DNA from 3 places in the Streptomyces sp. NPDC056628 genome. Region 1 is predicted to be linked to each of the others. Evidence: riboswitches for the same ligand, from Rfam matches in the RefSeq annotation. Region 1 holds a riboswitch; each other region holds the start of a gene.
What was found. A riboswitch is a leader RNA that binds a small molecule or an ion and turns the genes downstream of it on or off. The one in region 1 is predicted to bind thiamine pyrophosphate.
Positions count from the first base shown of each region.

Region 2: linked by a shared signal. The riboswitch ahead of thiC (phosphomethylpyrimidine synthase ThiC) and the one ahead of thiO (glycine oxidase ThiO) in region 1 are both predicted to bind thiamine pyrophosphate.
Region 3: linked by a shared signal. The riboswitch ahead of ACFRAC_RS22255 (thiamine ABC transporter substrate binding subunit) and the one ahead of thiO (glycine oxidase ThiO) in region 1 are both predicted to bind thiamine pyrophosphate.

Region 1 covers NZ_JBHTWG010000008.1:193,341-196,575, reverse strand. The annotation lists gene thiS (sulfur carrier protein ThiS) at 3-203, opposite strand; gene thiO (glycine oxidase ThiO) at 200-1,360, opposite strand; TPP riboswitch at 1,358-1,469, opposite strand; gene ACFRAC_RS14070 (hypothetical protein) at 1,522-1,869, shown strand; gene ACFRAC_RS14065 (NAD(P)/FAD-dependent oxidoreductase) at 1,931-3,115, shown strand; gene ACFRAC_RS14060 (Rv2175c family DNA-binding protein) at 3,192-3,235, shown strand, end outside.
Region 2 covers NZ_JBHTWG010000004.1:107,519-110,753, reverse strand. The annotation lists gene ACFRAC_RS08085 (YibE/F family protein) at 55-1,557, opposite strand; TPP riboswitch at 1,629-1,818, shown strand; gene thiC (phosphomethylpyrimidine synthase ThiC) at 1,811-3,235, shown strand, end outside.
Region 3 covers NZ_JBHTWG010000018.1:125,983-129,217, reverse strand. The annotation lists gene rlmN (23S rRNA (adenine(2503)-C(2))-methyltransferase RlmN) at 24-1,130, shown strand; TPP riboswitch at 1,155-1,260, shown strand; gene ACFRAC_RS22255 (thiamine ABC transporter substrate binding subunit) at 1,338-2,432, shown strand; gene ACFRAC_RS22250 (ABC transporter permease) at 2,408-3,235, shown strand, end outside.

The DNA.
Region 1 (3,235 bases):
GGTCAGCCTCCTTGCACGGCGGTCAGGACTTCGACGCGGTCCCCCTCGCGCAGCGGCGTCGACGGCCACTGCGCGCGCGGGACGACGGTCTCGTTGAGGGCGGCGGCCACCCCGGAGGGGGCCGCCGTGAGCAGCCGGACGGCGGCGTCGAGCGCCGTGCCGGGGGCGACCCGCCGCCGCTGCCCGTTGAGCGAGATGTTCATGCCGGCTGCTCCTGGGGGGCGGCTGCGAACCGCAACGGCGTGAAGTCACGCGCAACGTCCGGCAGTTCACCGGTGGTCAGGACATGCGCCAGGACGTCCCCGGTGACCGGCGCGAGCAGCACGCCGTTGCGGTGGTGCCCGGTGGCGAGCAGCAGCCCGTCCAGGGCGGTCGGGCCGAGCAGCGGCGCGTTGTCGGGGGAGGCGGGGCGCAGGCCCGCCCGGGTCTCGGCCAGCGGCAGCTCGGTGAGGCCGGGCACCAGCTCGTGGGCGTCGCGCAGCAGCTCGTACACGCCGCCGGCGGTCACCGTGGTGTCCCAGCCCAGCTCCTCGCTCGTCGCCCCGACGACCAGCTCCCCGCTCTCGCGCGGCACCAGGTACACCTGGCTGCCCCGCACCATCGCCCGCACCGTCCGGTTCAGGAACGGCGCGAGGCCCCGCGGCACGGTCAGCCGCAGCACCTGCCCCTTCACGGGCCGCACGGGCGGCCGTACGTCGTCCGGGACGCCCGCGAGCCGGCCGCTCCGACTGCCGGCGGCGAGGACCACCCGGTCCGCGCGCAGCGCCGTGCCCTCCGTGGTGGTGACCCCCGTCGCCCGGTCCGCCGTGACGTCCAGGCGCTCGGCCCAGGCCCGGTGGAAGGTCACACCGGCCCGCTCGCACGCCTCCAGCAGCGCCCCGGTGAGCAGCCGGGGGTCGACCTGGTGGTCGCCGTCCACCCGCAGCCCACCGCGCACACCGGGCGCGAGCATCGGCTCCAGGCGCCGGCACTCCCGGCCGGTCAGCCACTCGGAGTCCAGCCCCGAACGGGTCTGCAGGGCGTGCAGCTCCCGCAGGTGGGCGCGGTCGTCCGCGTCGAGGGCCACGGCCAGCGTGCCGCACCGGCGGTAGCCGAGGGTGTGTCCGGTGAGGTCGGCGAGCTCGGCCGCGAAGTCCGGGTAGCGGCGGGCCGAGTCGAGGTTCAGGCCGAGCAGGCTCTGTTCGCCGTAGTGGAGTTCGGTGACCGCGGCCAGCATCCCGGCCGCCACCTGGGCGGCCCCGCCGCCCGGCTCCGGGTCCACCACGGCCGTGGCGAACCCGCGCTGCGCGGCCCGCCACGCCGTGACCAGGCCGATGATCCCGCCCCCGACGACGAGGACGTCTGACGTACGTGAGGACATGGGCGTCCAGCCCCTCCCTTCGCCGGCATGACCCGGATCAGGTTCGTACGGTCGGAGGCCGCCAGCCTCCCTCTCAGCCCGGTGCGTCCGGGCTCCCGCGAGTGCTCTACGGTGGCCACCCTAGCCCGCAGTCCCAGGTATCGGTAAGGGAGCCTCCCCGCATGGCCCGCTCGCTCGACGGTCTCCTCCTCGCCCCCGTCGCCGACCAGGCGCCGGGGCAGGTGGGGACGCGCACCCGGTTCACGTACCACGAGCAGGACGGCGTGGTCTGGGCCGAGTACGGCGGCGGCGACGTCGTGCGCGGGCACCTCGTCGGCACCCGGGACGGCGACCGGCTGGACTTCCGGTATGTGCAGCTCAAGCGGGACGGCACGACCTCCTCGGGCCACTGCGTGTCCACGGTGGGCGAACTCCCCGACGGGCGCGTGCGGCTGACGGAGACCTGGGAGTGGGAGTCGCAGCCGGGCAGCGGCACCAGTGTGGTCGAGCAGGTCCCGCGTCCTGACTGACGGCACGTCACGTGTCTATGGTGATCAGGTGAGCGAGCCAACCACCCAGTCGCAGCGGTCCGTGGTCGTCGCCGGCGCCGGCATGGCCGGTGTACAGACGGCGGTCGCCCTGCGGGAGAAGGGCTTCTCGGGGACGATCACCCTGATCGGCGCCGAGCCCCACCAGCCGTACGACCGCCCGCCCCTGTCCAAGGCCGTGCTGCTCGGCACCGCCGAGGGCTCCGCCTTCGACGTCGACTTCGAGGCGCTCGGCGTCGAACTGCGGCTCGGCTGCGAGGTGCTGGGCGTCCGCACCGCCGACCGCGTCCTGGACACCGAGACCGGGCCCGTCCCCTACGACGCGCTGGTGCTCGCCACCGGCGCCGAACCTCTGCGGCTGCCCGGCACCGAGGGCGTCCCCGGCGTGCACCTGCTGCGCACCCTGGACGACGCCGAGCGGCTGCGCCCGGTGCTCGCCCGGCAGCACGACGTCGTGGTCGTCGGCGCGGGCTGGATCGGAGCCGAGTTCACCACCGCCGCCCGGGAGGCGGGCTGCGCGGTGACCGTCGTGGAGGCCGCCGAGCGGCCGCTCGCGGGCGCCCTGCCCGCCGAGGTGGCCGAGCCGATGGCCGCCTGGTACGCGGACAGCGGGGCCGTGCTGCGCACCGGCACGCGCGTGGAGCGCGTCGAGCAGGGCGCCGTCGTCCTGGGCGACGGCACGCGCGTGCCCGCCGGCGCCGTCGTCGTCGGCATCGGGGCCCGGCCCGCCACCGCCTGGCTCACCGGCTCGGACATCGCGCTCGGCGCGCAGGGCGAGGTGCTGGCCGACGACCGGCTGCGCACCTCCGCCCCGGACGTGTACGCGGTGGGCGACTGCGCCTCCTTCCCGTCCGGGCGCTACGGCGAGCGGCTGCTGGTCCACCACTGGGACAACGCCCTCCAGGGGCCCCGCACGGTCGCCGCCGACATCCTCGGCGAGACCACCGCGCGCTACGACCCCGTGCCCTACTTCTGGTCCGAGCAGTTCGGCCGGTTCGTGCAGTACGCCGGACACCACCCGGGCGCCGACACGCTGCTGTGGCGCGGCGACCCGGCCGGCCCCGCCTGGTCGGTGTGCTGGCTGCGCGAGGGGCGGCTGGCCGCCCTCCTGGCGGTGGGCCGCCCCCGGGACCTCGCCCAGGGACGGCGGCTGATCGAGGCGGGGGCGCCGATGGACGCCTCGCTGCTGACGGACCCCGCGCGGCCCCTGAAGGCGGCGTTGGCGTGACGCACGGGCAGGCGGCCGCGCCCGGCCGGACCGGCCTGACTTCCGACTGTCGGTGCCAGATGGCAGGCTTGTTCCCGTGACCGAGATTGACGCAAAGATCGATGCTCTCGTCCCCGCCTG
Region 2 (3,235 bases), on a different contig from region 1:
GCGGGAGTGGCGTAACGCTTCAGCGGAGGTCGGGGGCGGCTCAGAGGCCCTGCCTCACCGCTTGCGCCGCCGCCCCCGCCCACCCCGCCCCGTGGCCGGTGCGGGGCCCGCCACGGCCGGACGGGCCCCCACGGGCGCCGTGCCGGGCTCGGGCCGGTCGGCCGACACCACCAGGGCCGCCAGGGCCGTCGTCACCGGCACGGAGGCGACGAGGCCGATGGAGCCCACCAGCGTCCGCACGATCTCCTCCGCCACCAGCTCGCTGTTGGCGACCGTGCCGACGCCGCTCTGGGCGATGGAGAAGAGCAGCAGCAGGGGCAGCGCGGCGCCCGCGTAGGCGAGGACGAGCGTGTTGACGACCGACGCGATGTGGTCGCGCCCGATGCGGATGCCCGCCCGGTACAGCCCGCGCCAGCCCATCGTCGGATTGGCCTCGTGCAGCTCCCAGACCGCGGACGTCTGGGTGACCGTCACGTCGTCGAGCACACCGAGCGAGCCGATGATGATCCCGGCCAGCAGCAGACCGCTCATGTCGATCGACGGGTACAGGCCGTGGATGAGGCCTGTGCTGTCGTCGGTGTTGCCGGTGAGCGCTGCCCAGTCGATGAACACCGAGCCCAGGAGCCCGATCAGCAGAAGCGAGGTGAGCGTGCCGAGGACCGCGACCGACGTACGTGCCGACGGGCCGTGACACAGGTAGAGCGCGATCAGCATGATGGCGCTCGCCCCCACCACCGCGACGACCAGCGGGTTCGAGCCCTGAAGGATCGCCGGCAGGATGAAGAAGTTGAGCAGCAGGAAGCTGATCGCCAGTGATACCAGGGCCATGACGCCCCGCAGCCGCCCGACGAGCACGACGGCGACGGCGAAGATCCCGGCGAGCGCCGAGAGCGGGACGCGCCGGTTGACGTCGGCGACGGCGTACTGGAGGTCCTTGGGGGCAGAGGGCTCGTAGGCGACCACGACCTCCTGACCTTCGCTCAACTGCCGTGACTGGTCGGGCTGGACGATCTCCGTGAACGTACGGCCCTTGTCCTTCCCCGTGTCGACGCGGATCGTCGCCTTCTTGCAGGTACCGCTCTCCTCCCGCGCCGCGGAGAAGCCCTCGCCGGTGGAGGAGCCTTCCGCGGCGGCGGTGTCCGCGGGCGGCGGGGCTCCGCCGGCGCCCACCTCCTTGCAGCTCAGCTCGACCACCTTCGTGACCGTGGCCTGCTGGGTCTGCCGGTCGAAGCCGACCCCGGTGCGCTCGTGCGCCGGGGCACCGCCCGGCCAGAGCACCGCGAGGCCGACCACCACGGCCGCGGCGAACGGGATCAGGACGGCCGCGATGACCTTGCGCAGATGCCGGGAGACAGGAGCGGCCGGACCGTGGGAATGGCTGTGGGAGTGCCCGTGCCCGGATCCATGCCCGTGTTCGTGCCCGCTGTCGGGCCCGTCCCCGGGCGCTCCCGAACCCCGCCGCTCGTCACGGTCGTTGTGCCGCGCGGGGCCGTTTCCCGGGCCTTGGCCGCGGCGCGGTTCGCGCGGCGGGTACGGAGGTTCATGCATCGTGGTCACCGATCGATCATCGCAAGAACGGAGAGGGCCCTCTGTTCAGCGCGCCCGAACTGGCGCTAGCGTGGAACCACCTTTGTACACGCGGGAGCTCGGAGCACCGGGCTGAGAGGGCGCTGACCTCCGTCCCAGCGATGTTTCACATGAAACATCACTCGTCACGAGTGACGTTCCACATGAAACGTCGGCAGACGGATACCGCTGCGTCGACCGCCGAACCTGTTACCGGGTAATGCCGGCGTAGGGAGTAGGTCTCATGACCATCAAGGACGCGCGCACGCCTGCCTCGAACCAGGACGAATCGCCCCTGCAGGGCGAAGTCTCCGCAGAGGCCGGGAAGTCCATCGGCTGGCACAAGGCGTACACCGAGGGCTCACGCCCCGATCTGCGGGTGCCGGTCCGCCAGGTGCACCTCACCAACGGGCAGTCGGTCCCGCTGTACGACACGTCGGGCCCGTACACCGATCCAGCCGCCGAGACCGACGTCCGCCGCGGGCTGCCCCCGCTGCGGGAGAACTGGATCGTCACCCGCGGGGACACCGAGGAGTACGCGGGCCGGCCCGTCCGGCCCGAGGACGACGGCATCAAGCACACAGCGCCGCGAGGGGGTCTGCGCAACCTCGACGCGGTGTTCCCGGGACGGCCGCGTCAGCCCCGGCGCGGCCGCGACGGACAGGCGGTCACCCAGCTCGCGTACGCCCGCCGCGGGGAGATCACCCCCGAGATGGAGTTCGTGGCGATCCGGGAGAACGTCGACCCCGAGGTGGTCCGTGCGGAGATCGCCGCGGGGCGGGCGGTCCTGCCCGCCAACGTCAACCACCCGGAGATCGAGCCGATGATCATCGGCAAGCGGTTCCTGGTGAAGGTCAACGCCAACATCGGCAACTCCGCCGTGACCTCCTCCATCGAGGAGGAGGTCGAGAAGATGACCTGGGCGACCCGCTGGGGCGCCGACACGGTCATGGACCTCTCCACCGGCCGCAACATCCACACCACGCGCGAGTGGGTGCTGCGCAACTCCCCCGTCCCCATCGGCACGGTGCCGCTCTACCAGGCGCTGGAGAAGGTCGACGGCAAGGCTGAGGAACTGACCTGGGAGATCTACAAGGACACGGTCATCGAGCAGGCCGAGCAGGGCGTGGACTACATGACCGTCCACGCGGGCGTGCGCCTGCCGTACGTGCCGCTCACGGCGAACCGCAAGACGGGCATCGTCTCCCGCGGCGGCTCGATCATGGCCGCGTGGTGCCTGGCGCACCACAAGGAGAGCTTCCTGTACGAGAACTTCGAGCAGCTCTGCGAGATCCTCGCCGCCTACGACGTCACCTACTCGCTGGGCGACGGCCTCAGGCCGGGGTCGATCGCGGACGCCAACGACGAGGCGCAGTTCGCGGAGTTGCGGACGCTCGGGGAACTCAACACCATCGCCAAGCGTTTCAACGTACAGACCATGATCGAAGGCCCGGGACACGTCCCGATGCACAAGATCAAGGAGAACATCGACCTTCAGCAGGAGATCTGCGATGAAGCTCCGTTCTATACGCTCGGCCCGCTGACCACGGACGTCGCGCCGGCGTACGACCACATCACGTCCGGCATCGGTGCCGCGATGATCGCCTGGTGGGGCACCGCCATGCTCTGCTACGTGACGCCCAAGGAGCACCTGGGCCTGCCCAACCGT
Region 3 (3,235 bases), on a different contig from region 1:
TGATCTGCCACACTGGAAGAGTTATGCCTGCACCCGGAGAACTCACATTCGTCGCCCCGCGCGGAGCCAAGAAGCCGCCGCGGCATCTTGCCGATCTCACGCCCGGTGAGCGCAAGGACGCCGTCGCCGCGATCGGCGAGAAGCCGTTTCGTGCCAAGCAGCTCTCGCAGCACTACTTCGCGCGGTACGCGCACGATCCGGAGCAGTGGACCGACATCCCCGCCGGGTCCCGCGCCAAGCTGCGGGAGGAGCTGCTGCCCGAGCTGATGACCGTCGTGCGGCATCTGTCGACCGACCAGGGGACCACGCGTAAGACGCTGTGGCGGCTGTTCGACGGGACCCTCGTCGAGTCCGTGCTCATGCGGTACCCGGATCGGGTCACCATGTGCATCAGTTCGCAGGCCGGGTGTGGGATGAATTGTCCCTTCTGTGCCACCGGGCAAGCGGGGCTCGACCGGAATCTGTCCACCGCTGAGATCGTCCATCAGATCGTTGACGGGATGCGGGCGCTCAGGGACGGGGAAGTGCCCGGGGGGCCCGCTCGGCTGTCCAACATCGTCTTCATGGGGATGGGCGAGCCGCTCGCCAACTACAACCGGGTCGTCGGCGCCATCCGGCGGCTCACCGATCCGGAGCCGGACGGGATGGGGCTCTCGCAGCGGGGGATCACCGTCTCCACCGTCGGGCTCGTGCCCGCCATCCACCGGCTCGCCGATGAAGGGCTCAAGAGCCGGCTCGCCATCTCGCTGCACGCCCCCGACGACGAGCTGCGCGACACCCTCGTCCCCGTGAACACACGGTGGAAGGTGCGCGAGGTGCTGGACGCCGGGTTCGAGTACGTCGCGAAGACCGGCCGCCGGCTGTCCATCGAGTACGCGCTCATCCGGGACATCAACGACCAGGCCTGGCGCGGTGACCGGCTCGGGCGGCTGCTCAAGGGCAAGCCCGTGCATGTCAACCTCATTCCGCTGAACCCGACGCCGGGCTCGAAGTGGACCGCCTCGCGGCCCGAGGACGAGAAGGCGTTCGTGGAGGCCATCGCCGCCCACGGTGTACCGGTGACGGTCCGGGACACCCGTGGTCAGGAGATCGACGGGGCGTGTGGTCAGCTCGCCGCCACCGAGCGGTAGTCTGACCGGCGTCCACACATCTGCATATTCCGACAGGGGAGCGCCACAGCGCTGAGAGTGCGGCACCGGCCGCAGACCCTCCGAACCTGGCCCAGGTCATTCTGGGTAGGGAGATCGGTCATCACTCGAGCTGTTGCGCCCTGCCCGAGCCCCCCGGGGGCCACGGGCAGGGCCGCGTCTCTTCCTGGTCACCCCAGGAGGAATTCAGTGAGCATCACCAAGAAGGCCACGGCCCTCGGCGTCGGGCTCGGTCTTGTCGCCCTGCCGGTGCTGACCGCCTGCGGCTCGTCCGACGACGGTGCCGGCGGCAGCGGCGGCGGTTCGCGGACCGTCACCCTGGTCAGCCACAACTCGTGGGCCGTGTCCAAGGACGTCCTCGCCGGCTTCGAGAAGCAGTCCGGCTACAAGGTCCGGGTCCTCGAGGACGGCGACGCGGGGCAGGCCGTCAACAAGGCCATCCTCACCAAGGACAACCCGCAGGGCGACGTCTTCTTCGGCGTGGACAACACCCTGCTGTCCCGGGCCCTCGACAACGGCCTGTTCCAGTCGTACGAGGCCAAGGGCTCCGACCGGGTCCTGCCCGAGTTCCGGGTCGACCAGGGCAAGCACCGGGTCACCCCCGTCGACACCGGCGACATCTGCGTCAACTACGACAAGGCGTACTTCAGCGAGCGCAAGCTGGACCCGCCCACCTCGTTCGGCGACCTGGCCAAGCCCGCGTACAAGAACCTCCTCGTCACCGAGAACGCCTCCACCTCGTCGCCCGGCCTCGGGTTCCTCCTCGGCACCGCCGCCAAGTACGGCGACGACGGCTGGCCGGACTACTGGAAGAAGCTGAAGGCCAACGGCGTCAAGGTCGTCGACGGCTGGGAGCAGGCCTACAACGAGGAGTTCTCCGGTTCGGCCGGCGGGAAGAAGGCGAAGGGCGACCGGCCCCTCGTCGTGTCGTACGCCTCCTCGCCGCCCGCCGAGGTGATCTACGCCGACCCCCGGCCCTCGACCGCGCCGACGGGTGTCGTGGACGACACCTGCTTCCGGCAGGTCGAGTACGCCGGTCTGCTCAGTAACGCGGGCAACCCCACGGGCGGCAAGGCGCTGATCGACTTCCTGCTGACCAAGACGTTCCAGGAGGACATGCCGCTGAACATGTTCGTGTACCCGGTGCGGAAGGACGCCCAGGTGCCGAAGGAGTTCACGGAGTACGGGCCGCCGGCGAAGAACCCCGAGACCATGGACCCGGCGAAGATCGCCGCCCACCGTGACGACTGGGTCAAGTCGTGGACCTCGCTCGTCCTGAGGTAACGGCACGCCGCACGCGGGGCGCGGCGACGAGGCTCGGTCTCGTGGCCGTGCCCGTCGCGTTCTTCGCGGTCTTCTTCGCCTACCCGGTCGCCGCGATCGTCGCGCGCGGCCTGAACGTCGACGGGGCGTGGCGGTTCGGTCGGCTGTGGGACGTGCTCGGGCAGTCCGACATCCGGCACGTGCTGTGGTTCACCACCTGGCAGGCCCTCGCCTCCACCGCGCTCACCCTGCTGATCGCGCTGCCCGGCGCCTATGTCTTCGCCCGTTTCGACTTCCCCGGCAAACAGGTCCTGCGGGCCGTGGTGACCGTGCCGTTCGTGCTGCCGACGGTCGTCGTCGGCACGGCGTTCCTCGCGCTCGTGGGCCGCGGCGGGCTGCTGGACGAGCTGTGGGGCGTACGGCTGGACACCACCGTGTGGGCCATCCTGCTCGCGCACGTCTTCTTCAACTACGCCGTCGTCGTAAGGACGGTGGGCGGCCTCTGGGCCCAGCTGGACCCCCGGCAGGAGGAGGCCGCGCGGATGCTCGGGGCGTCCCGGTGGACCGCCTGGCGGACCGTCACCCTGCCGGCGCTCGGGCCCGCCGTGGCCGCCGCCGCGCTCATGGTCTTCCTGTTCACCTTCACCTCCTTCGGTGTGGTCCAGATCCTCGGCGGTCCGGCCTTCTCCACTCTGGAGGTCGAGATCTACCGGCAGACCTCCGAGATCTTCGACCTGTCCACGGCCGCCGTGCTGACGATCGTGCAGTTCCTGGCGGTCGGCACGATCCTCGCCGTGCACGCCTGGACCGTACGGCGGCGGGAG